2 regions of the Paenibacillus sp. GL_099_B genome follow, and region 1 is predicted to be linked to the other one. Evidence: riboswitches for the same ligand, from Rfam matches in the RefSeq annotation. Region 1 holds a riboswitch; the other holds the start of a gene.

Region 1 (7,722 bases):
CTTGACAATAAAAACAGAAGGGTACGTTTCTTCCAATACACCCGTACGCTCAATGGTCTTACGGCGGCCACCATTAGCCCGCAGCATAATTTTCTGACCGATATGTGCATCGAGATTGCGTTTGATATCCAATAGCGTATTTTTAGCCATTGTCGACGACCACCTCTTTTCTTGTCCATTATACCGGATTTTACAGTCATTGTCAAATCAAAACTAATTATTATATCAGTATCAAAAAGTTGTTGTCAATGAATTTTTTTGCAAACAAAAAAAGCCCCTAAATGGGACTTTCTTCTGCCATCTTCAGACGGCTGATGGATTCACTTTTAACGTGGATAAATCGTTCAACCCGGGCAGACCTACCCGATAACTTCCCCGTGTCTCTACGCCGCCCACACCCTGGCTACCACTAATCGTGTTATGCAAAATGTCATTCATGTTCACCGTTTCCCTCACCGACGTGAAGGCTGCCTTGGCTGCCACATAGACTGGGTCCAGGGCATGAATGAGAATTCGGCCTGGTGAACTGGCAAAGTTCGCTCCAGCCCGCAGCAAGGCCTCAAAATGGGACTGACACGCGCCAGCTACAATCGTGAGCGCATCGAGATGACGTTCATATTGCCTAGCCACCTGAATAGCTGATACGAAGTTTTGCGAATTCTTGTAGCTTCCCAGACTATATAAGTCATAGGGCTGACGGGTCTTAAGTACCCCATCATGGCCAGTAATGACGACGATATCCGGACGCACTTTGGGCAGCAGACGATATAAAGTATCCGCCATGGCAGACTCGTGAACATATTGCCCCTCTGCAGGAACACGTAGCTGCTCATAAAGGTTCATGCTTTTTTTTAGATAATTGGGATCGCCATCCAAGTGCAGCACTTTGCCTGGCATCTCGAAATAAGCCGGGTCTTGTTGAACAGACCATTCCTGAACTATACCTTCACGATTACGCTCGGCCTGTTCCATTCGATTCTGCTGCAGGCGTGAGAGCGTCTGATGTGCCTTCACATGGGCCTGCCTAGTCTTAGCACTCTGCGGTTCATAAGGAACCTGTATCAAATCGGCCACAGGGGAATCGGCTAACAGCCGGAACTCGGTCCCTTTAATAATGGCACCGTCCGACTGGAGGCCTTCCACCCGGAAAGTCACATCTCCACCGTATGACTTTCGAACGACCAAGTCTCCGATATTCATCAACATAATCACCTCTACCCCATCGTATGGGCAGAAACCCGGATTGGTTCATCCGAATTTTACAGAGCTGCGCGTACCCCGGCTTCCCACATTACGGTACTGAGTGTGGCATATTCCTGCAGACTCAAAGTTTCCCCTCGTCTCGAAGGCTGAATGCCGGCCTGCTCCAACAGCTGATCAGCCTGTTCTCTGTTCTCCTTCGTGAAGAAACGAGCTTTCAGATTATTAGAGATGGTTTTTCTACGCTGCGCGAAGGAAGCCTGTACCACCTCGAAGAAATGTGCCTCGTCGGGAACTTCAACCGGTGGTTGTTCTCTCACCTTTAACTTGATTACAGCCGATTCCACATTAGGCTGCGGAATAAATACTGTGGGCGGAACAATACAGACCAATTCCGGCATACTGTAGTACTGAACCGCAATGCTCAGACTGCCATAGTCCTTTGATCCTGGTGCAGCTGCCATGCGTTCGGCCACTTCCTTCTGGATCATGACCACAATGCTGTCTACTGGCAGCTTCTCTTCGAGCAGCTTCATCATGATTGGCGTCGTTACATAGTAAGGCAGATTGGCCACAACACTCACTTTATCTACCGTGCCAAAATCGGTGCGGAACAACTCAGCTAGATCCAGCTTCAGCACATCCCCGTGATGCACACGAACGTTCGGATAAGGCTGCATCACTTCACCCAGAATCGGGATCAATCTCTGATCAATCTCTACAGCCGTTACAGGACCGGCTACCCGAGCCAGACGTTCTGTGAGTGCGCCAATACCTGGTCCGATCTCAAGTGCGCCCTTGGACTCGTCCAGATCAGCTGCATTTACAATTTTGTTCAATATATTTTGATCGATCAGAAAGTTCTGACCCAGGCTCTTCTTGAATGAAAATCCGTGTCTTTGAATAATTTCTTTGGTTCGTTTGGGTGTTGCAATCTCTACGGTTTCTTCCATGCCTTTCATACGCTCACAATCCTTCACGTTCAATTTGCGATAATGCTTCGGAGAACTCTTCCCGGGTAATCTGGAATACACTCAACCGCTTGTGAAACTGCTTGCCGTTGCAATAACCAATGCCCAGCAAATTGCCCATCTCCATACGACGTGCAGCGGCTTGTGGGTGCACAATCAGTCCCGCCGCAATCAGATCCTCCCAATCGATCAGACTTGGTGCGCCTTCATAAGACGTGTGTACACGTGCTAATGCATGACGAATCGCCTCCGGTGAGGCGTTCTCCACTCCGATGTCGCCTTTCCTCGTAGCATCCGCCTCAGGGATGAAAGCATGCTTGCAACCAGGTACTTTATTGGCGATGATTTTACGAATACGTTCACCTGCATGATCCGGGTCTGTCAGTACGATGACACCACGCCTCTCTTGAGCAAGTGCAATCCGCTTTAGAATGCGCTGGTTGATGGCCGACCCACCGGTCTCGATCGTATCTGCCTGAACTGCACGTCGAATGGCTACAGTGTCGTCACGACCTTCTACCACGATCACTTCTTTTATCATGTTCCATTTCTTCCTTTCTAACGCAAAAAGAAGAGGAATATCCTCTTCTCTGCCAAACGGCGGGGGAGACTGAATTCAGACCCCTCCGCCGCATATTCCGCATGAATCATTCATGCTTATATTTTATAGCATTCCCATTTCAAAGTAAAACGATTTTAGTTCGCTTCCGGCTTCACCGGACCAATCACATATACCGTCTTGCCTTTCTTCCGTCCGAAGTTCAGGGCATGCTTCACACTATCATAATACACATCAATTTTGTTGCCTTTAATGGCACCACCTGTATCTTCCGCACGACGGAAGCCAAGGCCCTCGATATACACCCACCAGCCAATCGGAATGATTTTGGGATCAACCGCAATGGTACGTCCCTCAGTTACCCGAGTACCTGATGCTGTTTTTGTGCCGATACCGGGTTCTTCAGAAGAGTATGCCGTCATGGATACATTTTTCAAAACTTTTGAATATTTAAAAGAACTGCCTGAGACGGTAATTACTTTGCTGCCCGAGGCAGCGGTTTTCTTCGAGTTCGTAGTTGTTGCTGTTTTTGTCGTGGAAGTCTGCGCCGATACCGTCTGAATCACTGGCTCTTTCACAACAGGTTTGGCTTTAGTACCAACGGCGATAACTTTATCGACGCGATTCGTTGCGACCGATTTACCCACCATTTTTTTGGAGACCAATTCTCCATCCTGGAACACCTTTTCAATATGCTGTACAAGTGTGCCTTCTTTACCGCTCACAACGACACGATTGTCGCCTTTGTACAAGCTAGGATCAGCCGTTTTGATCACTTTATAAGCAATCGGCTGTTCCACTTCCACCGTACGCTTTGTCACCCGCACTACACGGATTTTCATATCCGCTTCAATAGTGGTTCCAAGCGCCGGATACACTTTGTCTTCACTTGCAATCTGAATACCTGATTTTTTAATCGCATCTTTTACCGATGAATCGGTTGTATACAGAGTCTTGGTGTCTCCGTCTGCCGTAATATTAACTGGAACGGCCCGCTCAATAACGATGCGGTCTCCATCTGTGATCGCCCCATTCAAGGGCATGGATACCTGATCGTGAGGGCTGACTGTGATTGACTGCTCCTCCAGCATTTCCTGAAGCATTCCTGTACGAGTCTCTACCGCTTGAGCTTTGCCATCAATAACCAGTGAAATTTGTTTCCCGGCCTGACCGTAAACGACTAACAAGATCATGATTGTAAGCGCAATTGAGAAAATCGCGATCAATGCCATTTGACGCAAGTTCTCATGCTTCCACCGCAACGCGAAAGACTTACTGGATGATCGTGACTCATGGGTCTCTTCTGGTTGGAATGTGCCCACTTCTCCGTCCTCCTTCATAGCCTCGCCGTCTAAAGTAATGCATGATGTCTTTGACGCGACTATACCAAATTTTCTACAGAACACAGATCGGACCAACATAATCCGGTTCTGCACCATGAATCAATCTTCGCAACATGATGTCATCCTCCTGAATACTTACCGTATGATGACAGTATTTCTTTTATTCAAAAACAAAAAAGCCAAAGAAAGAGTTTAAGAGGAACTCTTTCGCGGCTTCCGAATGATTCTGAATATCGGAAATTCATGCACGAGGTTGCCTCTCTTTTTCCGCTTGCGAGGTTAGCTGTCGGGTTCGGGCGAAAGAGAGCCGCCCTATCTCCGGTCATCCGCTCATGGCGGACGCCCTTGAATTCACCCCGAGACCCAAAGAAGAAATCAAATACGGCTTCGCAGATTCATACGCTGCTTTTGGGTCAGCGCATGTTGCGCATCGGCTGCAAACACCGATGTTTAAGCCCTATTGGTTCCCCCGCTCTCCGTTAACGGAGACTCAGCGAGACTGATTCATGAAAGTAATGTTGTTTCATCGGAAAGTGTCCCTTTGTTCATCCCCCGAACATCTGTCCAATTTTCCGCACAACAATTCACTGAAAAGATGATATCCTGTTTCTATGCATGTTGTAAAGCGTTGTTCAAGTACGTTTTTCTAAATATTTGGTTAAAATATTGTAATATTCTTGATTTATTTGGATCAAAAAGCAAATTAACTCCGCCTAACTCACTTTTTCACCTGTTTTGCTCGATATTTTAACGAATCCCAAATCGTTCCATGGCATTTTTGGTCGTTATTGTTGCAATTTCCTCTACCGAAATGCCTTTAATTTCCGCAGCTGCTTCTGCAACCAGACGTACATGCGCTGTCTCATTTCGTTTTCCACGATAAGGGTGCGGTGTCAAATAAGGAGCGTCCGTTTCGATGAAAAATCGGTCCATAGGAACCTTCTCAAGAACCTCTTTGGGCTGCTTCGCATTTTTGAACGTGATTGGCCCTCCGAAGGAAAGATGAAAGCCCAAATCCAGGCACATTTTCGCTGTTTCCCAGCTGCCAGAGAAGGAATGCATAACACCGCCTACTTCCCCAGCCTTCTCTTCACGCAGAATCTTTACAATATCCTCATGCGCATCCCGGTTGTGAATGACAATTGGCATATTTAACTCACGGGCAAGACCAATCTGTTGTCGTAATACGCGATGTTGAACCTCTTTCGGTGAAGTGTCCCAGTAATAGTCTAGACCAATTTCACCAATGGCTACCACTTTTTCATGCTTGCATAAAGATGCAATCCATTCCAGATCACCCTCCTGCATTGTGATTGCATCCACTGGGTGCCAACCTACCGCAGCATATATAAAATCATAGGTTTCAGCCAGCTTCATCGTGGATGGAATGGTCTCCCGGTTAAAGCCCACGTTTATCATACGACCAACGCCAGCATCCACGGCACGCTGAATCATTTCCTCGCGGTCCTCGTCGAATTGTGGTGCATCCAGGTGTGTATGTGTGTCGAACAACATCATGCTGTATTTCTCCCTTCATGTCGAATAAACGACTATCTCTTTTTTAATCCATCCTGCACATCTTAACCAGAACATAAATATTACTAAATTGGATCATGTTTTTTATATTTCGTTCCATTAGTTTATTGAACACAACATGTAGAACGAACAAGTTCCTTCATATCTATATGTGCTTATTTTTAGCAACTCAGTTTGTATTCTAATTGCTCAGATTACAAAATTATGTCGATCTACATGTACTCTCCATTAAAGCAGATTACTGTATCATGAAAAATAGCTCTTTTCGAAAGCTTTTTTGCATCATGATTTTTGAACAGCATTGCACATCATTTAATGTGAGAAATAGGGGCGTATATGGGACGGTAATACATGAACAATTGCATCCACCTTATTTTGCGGATAATACAAATGATGCTTTCCACGATGAAGACCACTAATTGAACGGACAATGTCGGACACCTCTGACAACTCATGTAACTTGTCTTGTCGATCAAGCAGCAAAATCTGCTTGTCCGTGGATTCATCCGGACGAAACACATCATACGGATTATCCGTTGGAAAATCAATTTCTAGATCATACTCGGGATTGAGACCGGCTACAGTGAAGGCTTCCCGAATCTCTTCAATCATGTTTACGTCGATCTGTTCAATCTCTACATACTTATATAATTTGCGATCTATAAATCGTTCGCATAACTCACTTAGAACAGCATCGTCCTCTTTGCGCCACTGCATAAATGCCGTCTGAATCAAAGCTTCGTCCAGTTGCAAATATTCATCCACCGATAGATCTCCATTGAATAACTGGGGCAGTGGATCAATCATGAAGCGGAATTGAAAACCTTGCTGTATGAGACTTTTTGCCCGCTTAAATATTTGCCGCAATATAATTTCCGAACTCCGGGTAACCGGATGAAAGTAAATTTGCCAGTACATCTGGTACCTGGACATCAAGTAATCCTCCACGGCGTGCATGCCCGACTCCTTGACCACAATTCGTCCGTGATATGGACGCAGCATACGCAGGATACGGTCAAGGTCAATCGTCCCATAATTTACACCTGTAAAGTAGGCATCCCGAAGCAAGTAATCCATGCGGTCCGCATCGAGCGGACTGGTAACCAAATTAACAACAATAGGTTGCTCATACGTTTTTTGAATAACAGAAGCCACCTTCTCGGGAAAATCAGGAGCATACCGTCTTAAGATCGCCCCTACTTCGGTATCACCTGTAATGATCCGACAAGTCCAATCCTCATGATTCATATTGAAAGCTTCTTCTATAGAGTGAGAGAATGGCCCATGTCCAAGATCATGGAGCAATGCTGCGCAAAGGGCTACCGTCTTTTCCTCCTTTGGCCAATCTGAATAGTGACTTCTTTCGAATTGGGAAATAATCTTACGCGTAATTTCGTAGACGCCCAAGGAATGTGAGAAGCGGCTGTGCTCTGCACCATGGAAAGTAAGAAACGATGTTCCCAATTGACGGATTCGGCGTAAACGTTGAAACTCGGGCGTGTTGATCAACTGCCATATAATCGGATCTTGCACATGGATATAATTATGTACCGGATCTTTAAACACCTTTTCTTCCGTTAAACGCTGTTCCATGTCTCTTCACTCCTTTAAATATCGTTTGTATTTGTCGCTTTCCAGTATAATACTACCAAAGATTCGACACGATTTGACGAATCTTGTCGAATAAGGTAGTTTTGTCGTTTTCCAAATCGACAAAGCTGACATTGATGTTTAAATACGAAAAATGGCTTCCAATCCCTTACCCCTCGTAATCTTATCAAAAACAGCCTTTATTTTAAGCTAATTTTAAGGTTGACTGTTTTGGGAATCGTTGGTATGATGAGTATCATAAAACATAAAATAATGTCGAATAATGACAATGATCGTTAGCTGAGAGGAGCACTGATTATAATGATGAAATCAACAGGTATTGTAAGAAAAGTGGATGAACTGGGACGGGTAGTTATTCCAATCGAATTGCGCCGTACGCTTGGTATTGGTGAAAAAGATGCTCTTGAGATCTATGTTGACGGCGAGCGCATCATGTTAAAAAAATACGAACCAGCTTGTATCTTCTGTGGCAATGCAGAGAACGTTACTTATTTCAAAGGTA
Region 2 (7,722 bases), 2.9 Mb from region 1:
CGCATTCCGTGCTCGATGATGTACCCGCCCAACAACTTCATAGGTGACCAGCGAAACCTCACAGATATCACCAGGTGCCAGCTGAAGCATTGTTTTCTCTGCCTGGGGCGGTTCAGGTTTGGCTAGTATACCTTTAATCCGTTTCCACACACTCATGCCCATTACTCCTGTTCTTTATCTTATAAACAAGCTGCAATAATTAATGCGCCCACGATATGTAGTGCACCCGAGAACAAACCGTAACCTGTCTTGCCCTGCTGTATTCCCGTATCCAGATCCAGATTGGCCCATCTCCGAATCATAAAGTGAACCACACTCTCCAGAATCAGCAAAATGATAAATGAAACAACGGATACCAACAACGCTTCTCCAAGATGACCCGCTGTCGAAATGGAGGTGGCGAGTACATATCCCTGAGCAAACAGCTTCATAACCATACGTGTCGTAACGGCCATATTGCCCGCCTTCACTTCGGCAAAATCCTTATACTTCGTGAACAAAGAATCCACATACATTAAAACAAACAGCAAAACCGAACCCGATAACGTCCAGACCAGCATTGCCAAAATGTTCAAATCCATTTACATAGCCCCCACATTTCAACATGAACCGCAATTAAAAGCGAAGGAGAAACGCTGGTCTCTCCTCCGCTGGTGCCCCTGCTTGCTTACAAGGTTTAGTTCTTATTTTCGTATTGCTTCATCAATGCTGCCAGTTCATCCTCAACAGCCTGATCCTTGCCAAGCTTCTCAAACTCATCATCCAGCGATTTTCCTTTGGACGACATTTCATTGCTGGCCTCAGCCTGAGCTTCCATCTGCATCATTTTTTCTTCCATACGCTTCATGCCGGCACTTGCAGTATCGGAGCCAAATCCGTTCAGCGCCTTGTTGATTTCGGTTTGAGCTTTTGCAGCGTTGTAGCGCGCAACCAATGTTTCACGTTTATTTTTCATTTGGGTCAATTGTTTACGCATTTCGTCCAGCTTGCCACGAAGGTTATCGGCAGAAGCCTTGTTTTGATCATAGCTTGTTTTGTATTCGGCCATCTTCTCTTCAGCAACTTTTTTCTCTTCCAGTGCCCGACGAGCCAAATCCATATTCTGTGCACGTGCTGCTGTATGTGCTTGCTCCTCACGTTTCTTCACGAGAGCTTCCTGTTCTTCGAACAGCTGCTTGAATTTCTTCTCAATGGCGATCTGTGCAGCAACAGCTTTCTCCGCGTCTTCCAGATCTTCCTGCATATCTCGGATATATTGATCCGTCATCTTGATCGGATCTTCTGCCTTGTCAATAATAGAGTTAATGTTAGACATCGTTAAATCGCGCAATCGTTTGAAAATGGACATTATGGTATTCCTCCTAGTCGATAGTTCATCCTTGTATATAATCATACATACGTGGCAATGTTCTACTCGTTTCAATTTTAACAAAAAAAATCATAAAAAACGATTTTAGCCTGCTTAGCCTATATGGAACTATTGAATCAATCGACCCGTTTGGCACAGCTCTTCATCAAGCAGCTTCTCTGCAGTCTGCACAATCTCATCAATCTGCATCCGCGTAATTGCATCAAAGTGAATCCCCATTATTACGGTTACGGTTACCTTTAAATGAAGGGCAGCCTTACGTGCGAGCCTTTCACACAACTCTTGTTCTTTATGCCCTGGAATATGCACCGTAGCCCCACTCACTCGTTCAAGGTCTGGATAAAATGTTGCTACTGCTCCAATATGTGATCTTCCTCCAGTTACCATAAACACTTTGTCTTCCCCTGCCTCAATCACCTGTAAACGAACGGAGTTTAAGTCGTATGTACTCATCCTGCTCCACCTGTCCTTTTCTATATATATGGTGGAATTATGGCTCCGATTTAGCGAATCAGCAATGAAACATCTCACATCATGCATAAATACGGATGGCCCCGGGCATACCAAAGAGAACGCAATTTGGGAAAAGGAGGCACGAACATGCGTATACGCCTCATAATGTTATCCATCATGGTCATTCTTCTGGGAGGAAGTTATGCTCCTGCTCAGTTATGGGCTTCTTCAAGCCCGCAAGCCGAACCTGCTTCGAAGTCTGATTCTCCTGAAGAAGAACAGTTAACTCTGGGACAACTCAGACAGAAATATGCGGATACGTTCAAAACCAATGGCCCCTCAACAAAAAAGGTCGCTCTGACTTTTGATGACGTACCTGATCCAAGGTTCACACCGCAGGTACTGGATATTCTAAAAAAATACAAGGTGCGGGCTACGTTTTTCATTGTGGGAAATCGCGCTGAGAAACATCCGGATTTAGTGAAACGCATGGTGAAGGAAGGGCATATTGTGGGCAACCACAGCTACAATCACCCGGAGTTCAGTAAGTTATCCATGAATGCATTTCGCAAACAAATCTTACATACCGGGGATATTATTCGAAATCTGGCGGGTTACACTCCCAAAATGATTCGTCCACCCTATGGCGACATTAACGAGCAACAGCTGCAATGGGCAGCCAAACAACATTATAGCATTGTGAACTGGAACGTCGATTCTCTGGACTGGAAGGGCCTCTCCAAAGAGGAAGTCAAGCAAAACATCCTGTCCGCCGTCAAACCGGGTTCGATTGTTCTGCAGCATGCAGGAGGCGGTGTAGGATCAAAGCTGAGTGGTACCATTGAGGCGTTGCCTGAAGTTATCGAGGAATTGCGAAACCGCGGGTACGAGCTGGTGACTTTGGACGAAATGCTGGAACTGCCAAAGGGTAAATAGGTCAAGATCCCTTTAAGTCGGATATTCAAAAGGGTGTCCTTCAATCACATTATCGTGATTGGAGAACACCCTTTACTGTTTAATTTAGATTTAGTTGGAGTCACATATGATGATGTGAAGCTTGCTTTGATTTTATTTCAAAATGTAAAGTTCAACATCCTGAATACCAAATGTGCTCACGGATTGCTTGCTGCCAGGAATAAAGATATCGATCTTGTGACCTTTAATGGCACTGCCCACATCACGAGCCGTAGCGACAAATGCCTGTTTTGGCAGTCCTGGATGTGTATGACCTGTCACCAGTACCTTTGTACCCAATGGAATGATACTTGGGTCTACTGCAATGGTACCCAATTCAAGCGGATTACCGAAGTAATCCACAGCTCCCCAGCCTCCATTTTCGGAAGCGTCGGCGGAGTATGCTGTTGCTTTGACGTCGACAGCTTTGCTGTAATCAAACGTTTTCCCCCAGGCTTGAACAACCTTACTGTCCGCGTTAACGTCAAGACTTGCGGCAGTTACCGTTTTAGCTGCTGCAGCAGAAGCTGTGTTCGTTGTTTTACCAGGAATCGTAATTTTCAAACCGCCATAAATGTTGTAAGCTGAGATATCATTGTTAGCTTTAATAAGAGCGTTAAGTCCAACTCCATATTGTTTGGATAAGGTGTAGAAGGTATCCCCCTCTTTGGCCATATGAACTGAGTCAGCATGAGCCGGAACGGCCTGAATGAGCATTGCTGCTGTCAGCAAAGCTGTTGCTGTTTTGGCTATACGTTTCTTGTTAATCATGGTCTTCCTCCCTCATTATGCCTGCGAAGTTAGTTGTCGGATTCGGATGGAGGAAACCACCCTATAGGTTCAATTACATTAAAAATTTATGTAGCCCTAATTCACCCCAAGCCGTGTGCAAATGATTCTTCCCCAAGCACACCTTGCATCGTTACATCCCCCACACTCCCAACTCCGGAAGTTTCGGCAGGAACAAATATATCACAATTTTGTAACCAAGAGTCGTAGTAAATGTTACCATCTGGCTAATTCACTTCAACATTTATGCTGAATTCTAGCGACTTTTTCAAAAAAATGTCTGTTTGGGCTTATATCGTTGATGACAGAAACGTTACTTTTTATGTAAATCCGTGCGTATCCTTACATAACAAAACAATCCCTATTGACTAATCGTCGACAGGGATTGTTTAGGGGATGAAATTCTCATCCGCAGTATAGATTTTGTATTTTCATCTTGATCTTCATCCTTAATGACTTGGATGTATTAGAGCACTTTAGCGAGGAAGTCACGTGTACGTGCATGCTTAGGCTCACCAAACACTTCATTAGGCGTTCCTTCTTCTACAATAACCCCACCATCCATAAACAGGATGCGATCACCCACTTCGCGTGCGAAGCCCATCTCATGCGTTACAATAACCATAGTCATGCCACCCTCTGCAAGCCGCTTCATGACATCCAGTACTTCACCGACCATTTCAGGGTCCAGTGCAGAAGTAGGCTCGTCAAACAGCATGACATGCGGCTGCATCGCAAGAGCTCTTGCAATGGCTATCCGTTGTTTTTGTCCACCGGACAGCTGATTTGGAAAGGCGTCCTTTTTGTCAGACAGGCCAACCGTCTTGAGCAAGTCTGCGCAGATTTGTTCCGCTTCGTGTGCAGACTGTTTTTTCACTTTAATGGGAGCAATCGTAATGTTCTGCTGCACCGTTTTGTGCGGGAACAGATTGAAATGCTGGAATACCATCCCCATTTTTTCACGAGTTGCATTAATGTTATGTTTGGGGTCAGTGATCGAAACTCCCTCAAAGTCAATCTCACCGGAAGTAGGCTGCTCCAGTAAGTTCAGACAACGTAAAAAGGTACTTTTCCCCGATCCGGACGGACCGATGACCACGACAACCTCACCTTTGCCAATCGTTACGTTAATGCCCTTAAGCACTTCGTTCTTATCATAGGATTTATATAATTGTCTAACGTCTATCACTTGCACTCAACTTCCTTTCCAGTCTACCCAGCAGCTTGGACAAAATGAACGTCAGCACAAAGTAGATGGCTGCCGCAATCAAGAATGGATTCATCCCTTGATACGTAATGTTTTTGACCACACTTGCTTGGTACATAATGTCCACCATACCGATAACGGAGATAATGGAGGATTCCTTGATAATGGTCACGAACTCATTACCGATCGCCGGCAACACCGCTTTGAACGCTTGTGGGAGCACGATGAAGCGCATTGCCGCACCTCTGCCCATCCCCAGAGAACGAGCTGCTTCCAGTTGGCCGCGATCCACACCCTGTATACCTGCGCGGAAAATCTCAGCAAGATAGGCACCGCTGTTAATGGATAGAGTGATAATCCCCGCCTGAAGAGCAGAGAAATTAATTCCAAAGGTCAATGAAACACCGTAATAGATAATCATCAATTGCACCAGCATTGGCGTCCCACGAATGAGCTCAACATAAGCTGTTCCGATCCAGCGCAAAATGGCGATGTCATGCAGACGGAACAAACAGATGATTAGACCGATGATAACACCGAAAAATACACCAAGTGCAGAAAGCAGCAATGTGTACCCTAATCCCGTGGCATAAAAGCTTTTGTATTGCCAAAATACTTCAAAAATATTTTGTTTACTCTTCTCTGCCATCATCTGGCTTGCTTCCGTAACCAATTGATCGATTTTATTTTCGCTTTTCAGACGTTCGAGCGTTCCGTTCACTGCATTCAGCAATTCCGTATTGCCCTTACGAATCCCGATTGCCGCTTCGGCCTGCTCCTCATCCGGAATAGCGGGAGCTAGTCCAATAACATCATCTAGATAACCGGCAGCTACCGTATCCTCAACGATTGCAGCATTTACACGATTAGTCTGCAATTGCAGCACGATATCGGATATTTTATCAAGTGCTGTCAGTTTTGCGCCTGGGATTCCCTGGCCAATCGTTTCCTGAATGGAGCCTTTTTGGACACCTATTTTTTCATTTTCCAGATCAGCCATGGTTGGATATTTATCTTTATCCGCATTGCGAATCATGATGACTTGCTTTGATTTATAATAGGTATCGGAGAAGTCAATGCTTTGTCTACGCTCATCCGTTGGTGTCATTCCCGAGATGACCATATCCACACGACCACTCTGTAACGCAGGAAGAAGTCCGTCAAAACCCATATCCTCTATTACAAGCTCTGCGCCTAAATCGGCAGCAATTTCTTTAGCAATCGAAATATCAAATCCGACTATTTGGTCTTTACCATCAATCACTTTATGGAATTCATATGGTGCAAAATCGGCACTTGTACCGAGCACCAGCTTTTTACTGCCTGAACTGCCTGTAGTTCCCGCTGCCGACGCAACAGGAGCAACCGTAGTTAGCAAGACCACAAGAGCTAGCAGCATCATGGTGTAACGACTAATCAATTTCAACCCTGTTCTCCCCTTATAATACTTTGTATGCTTTCTGTTGTTGATGCCTGAGTCATTATAAAGTAGAATGCATGATTATGCAATGCATTTCGACATTACAAATCCTGACTAGTTTCTGAAAAATAACCGCAACTATGATATAATTATTGAATTATTTTCATTTTTGCTTAAGGAGTCCACCATGACACATACCAAAACACAAATTTCAACTGTAATTGATCAATATGCTTCCCGTTTTAAGGAGATTTCATCATACATTGGTGCCAATCCCGAACTTGGTAACGAAGAATACCTCGCCTCTGCTCGGTTAAAAGAAGAACTAGCCTACCATGGTTTTTCCGTAGAAGCTCCTGTCCTTGGCTTGGACACCGCATTCATCGGAACGTATGCAGCATCCAAGCCAGGTCCGACTATTGCCCTGTTATGTGAATACGACGCACTACCGGAAATCGGTCATGCTTGTGGGCACCATCTAATCTGTATGATGAGCCTCGGAGCTGCAGTAGGTCTGAAGTCCATACTGGATGAAGTCGGCGGAACATTGAAAGTGTTCGGTACACCAGCGGAAGAAACGCGCGGCGCTAAAGTGCCTATGGCTGAAGCAGGGTTATTTGACGACTGTGATGTCGCGCTAATGGCTCACCCTTACTACGCCTATGAGAAATCTGGCAGTTCCCTGGCTATTGATGCCGTACAATTTGAATTCCATGGAAAATCTTCACATGCTGCTGCAAGTCCACATGAAGGCATTAATGCCCTGGATGCGGTTATCCAGACGTTTAACGGCATTAATGCGTTCCGTCAACAAGTGAAAAGCACAGTTCGTATTCATGGGGTTATCAATAGCGGAGGACAGGCAGCGAACATCATACCTGACTACGCTTCTGCCCAATTCTATGTGCGTGCCTCGACGAGAAAAGAGTTGAATATTCTCACTCAACGCGTAATTCAGATCGCGGAAGGTTCTGCTCTGCAAACCGGATGCCGGCTTGTTACATCCAATTATGAGACTTCCTATGATGAGATGGTCACGAATGAATCGTTATCTGCTGCTTTTAGTGCTAATCTGCTTGAACTCGGCATTTCTCAAGAAGAGATCGTGAGTGGTAACGACCATGGTTCCATGGATATTGGTAACGTATCCTTGCGTTGTCCTGCGATCCATCCTTATATCCGTGTGGTGGACGAAGTTCATACGCTTCATTCCATTGAATTCCGTGATCTGGCGCTTCAGGAACGGGCCCTGGATGGTATGATCCTTGGAGCCAAGGCACTTGCTGCAACTGCTTATGATGTTCTTACACAGCCTGAACTGCTGCAAACCATTCAAACAGAATTTAAGCAAGCAAGTCGCTAAATTTTTCGTAAACTGCTGCGTATTAACAGCAGGGTGTTCTGCAGGACCTGCATTTCAGGTCTTACAGAACACCTTTTTTGTTTATCATAAATACGTATATACGGACACAAGCTGGAAATGCTGTGAAAAGAAAACGTTGAAAAATGTTGAAATACTTACATTTAGCG

What was found. A riboswitch is a leader RNA that binds a small molecule or an ion and turns the genes downstream of it on or off. The one in region 1 is predicted to bind cyclic di-AMP.
Region 2: linked by a shared signal. The riboswitch ahead of AC3ITG_RS19305 (3D domain-containing protein) and the one ahead of AC3ITG_RS00150 (resuscitation-promoting factor) in region 1 are both predicted to bind cyclic di-AMP.

Annotation. Positions count from the first base shown of each region.
Region 1 covers NZ_CM174430.1:29,584-37,305, reverse strand. Annotated here, with positions in the region: gene veg (biofilm formation stimulator Veg) at 1-150, opposite strand, end outside; gene yabG (sporulation peptidase YabG) at 304-1,200, opposite strand; gene rsmA (16S rRNA (adenine(1518)-N(6)/adenine(1519)-N(6))-dimethyltransferase RsmA) at 1,260-2,162, opposite strand; gene rnmV (ribonuclease M5) at 2,167-2,712, opposite strand; gene AC3ITG_RS00150 (resuscitation-promoting factor) at 2,868-4,052, opposite strand; cyclic di-AMP (ydaO/yuaA leader) riboswitch at 4,326-4,579, opposite strand; gene AC3ITG_RS00145 (TatD family hydrolase) at 4,821-5,591, opposite strand; gene AC3ITG_RS00140 (HD domain-containing protein) at 5,922-7,202, opposite strand; gene AC3ITG_RS00135 (AbrB/MazE/SpoVT family DNA-binding domain-containing protein) at 7,521-7,722, shown strand, end outside.
Region 2 covers NZ_CM174430.1:4,267,734-4,275,455, forward strand. Annotated here, with positions in the region: gene AC3ITG_RS19280 (DUF4178 domain-containing protein) at 1-156, opposite strand, end outside; gene AC3ITG_RS19285 (DUF350 domain-containing protein) at 180-581, opposite strand; gene AC3ITG_RS19290 (PspA/IM30 family protein) at 677-1,348, opposite strand; gene lpdD (prenylated flavin chaperone LpdD) at 1,478-1,822, opposite strand; gene AC3ITG_RS19300 (polysaccharide deacetylase family protein) at 1,970-2,758, shown strand; gene AC3ITG_RS19305 (3D domain-containing protein) at 2,891-3,547, opposite strand; cyclic di-AMP (ydaO/yuaA leader) riboswitch at 3,550-3,746, opposite strand; gene AC3ITG_RS19310 (amino acid ABC transporter ATP-binding protein) at 4,032-4,754, opposite strand; gene AC3ITG_RS19315 (ABC transporter substrate-binding protein/permease) at 4,741-6,198, opposite strand; gene AC3ITG_RS19320 (M20 family metallopeptidase) at 6,380-7,555, shown strand.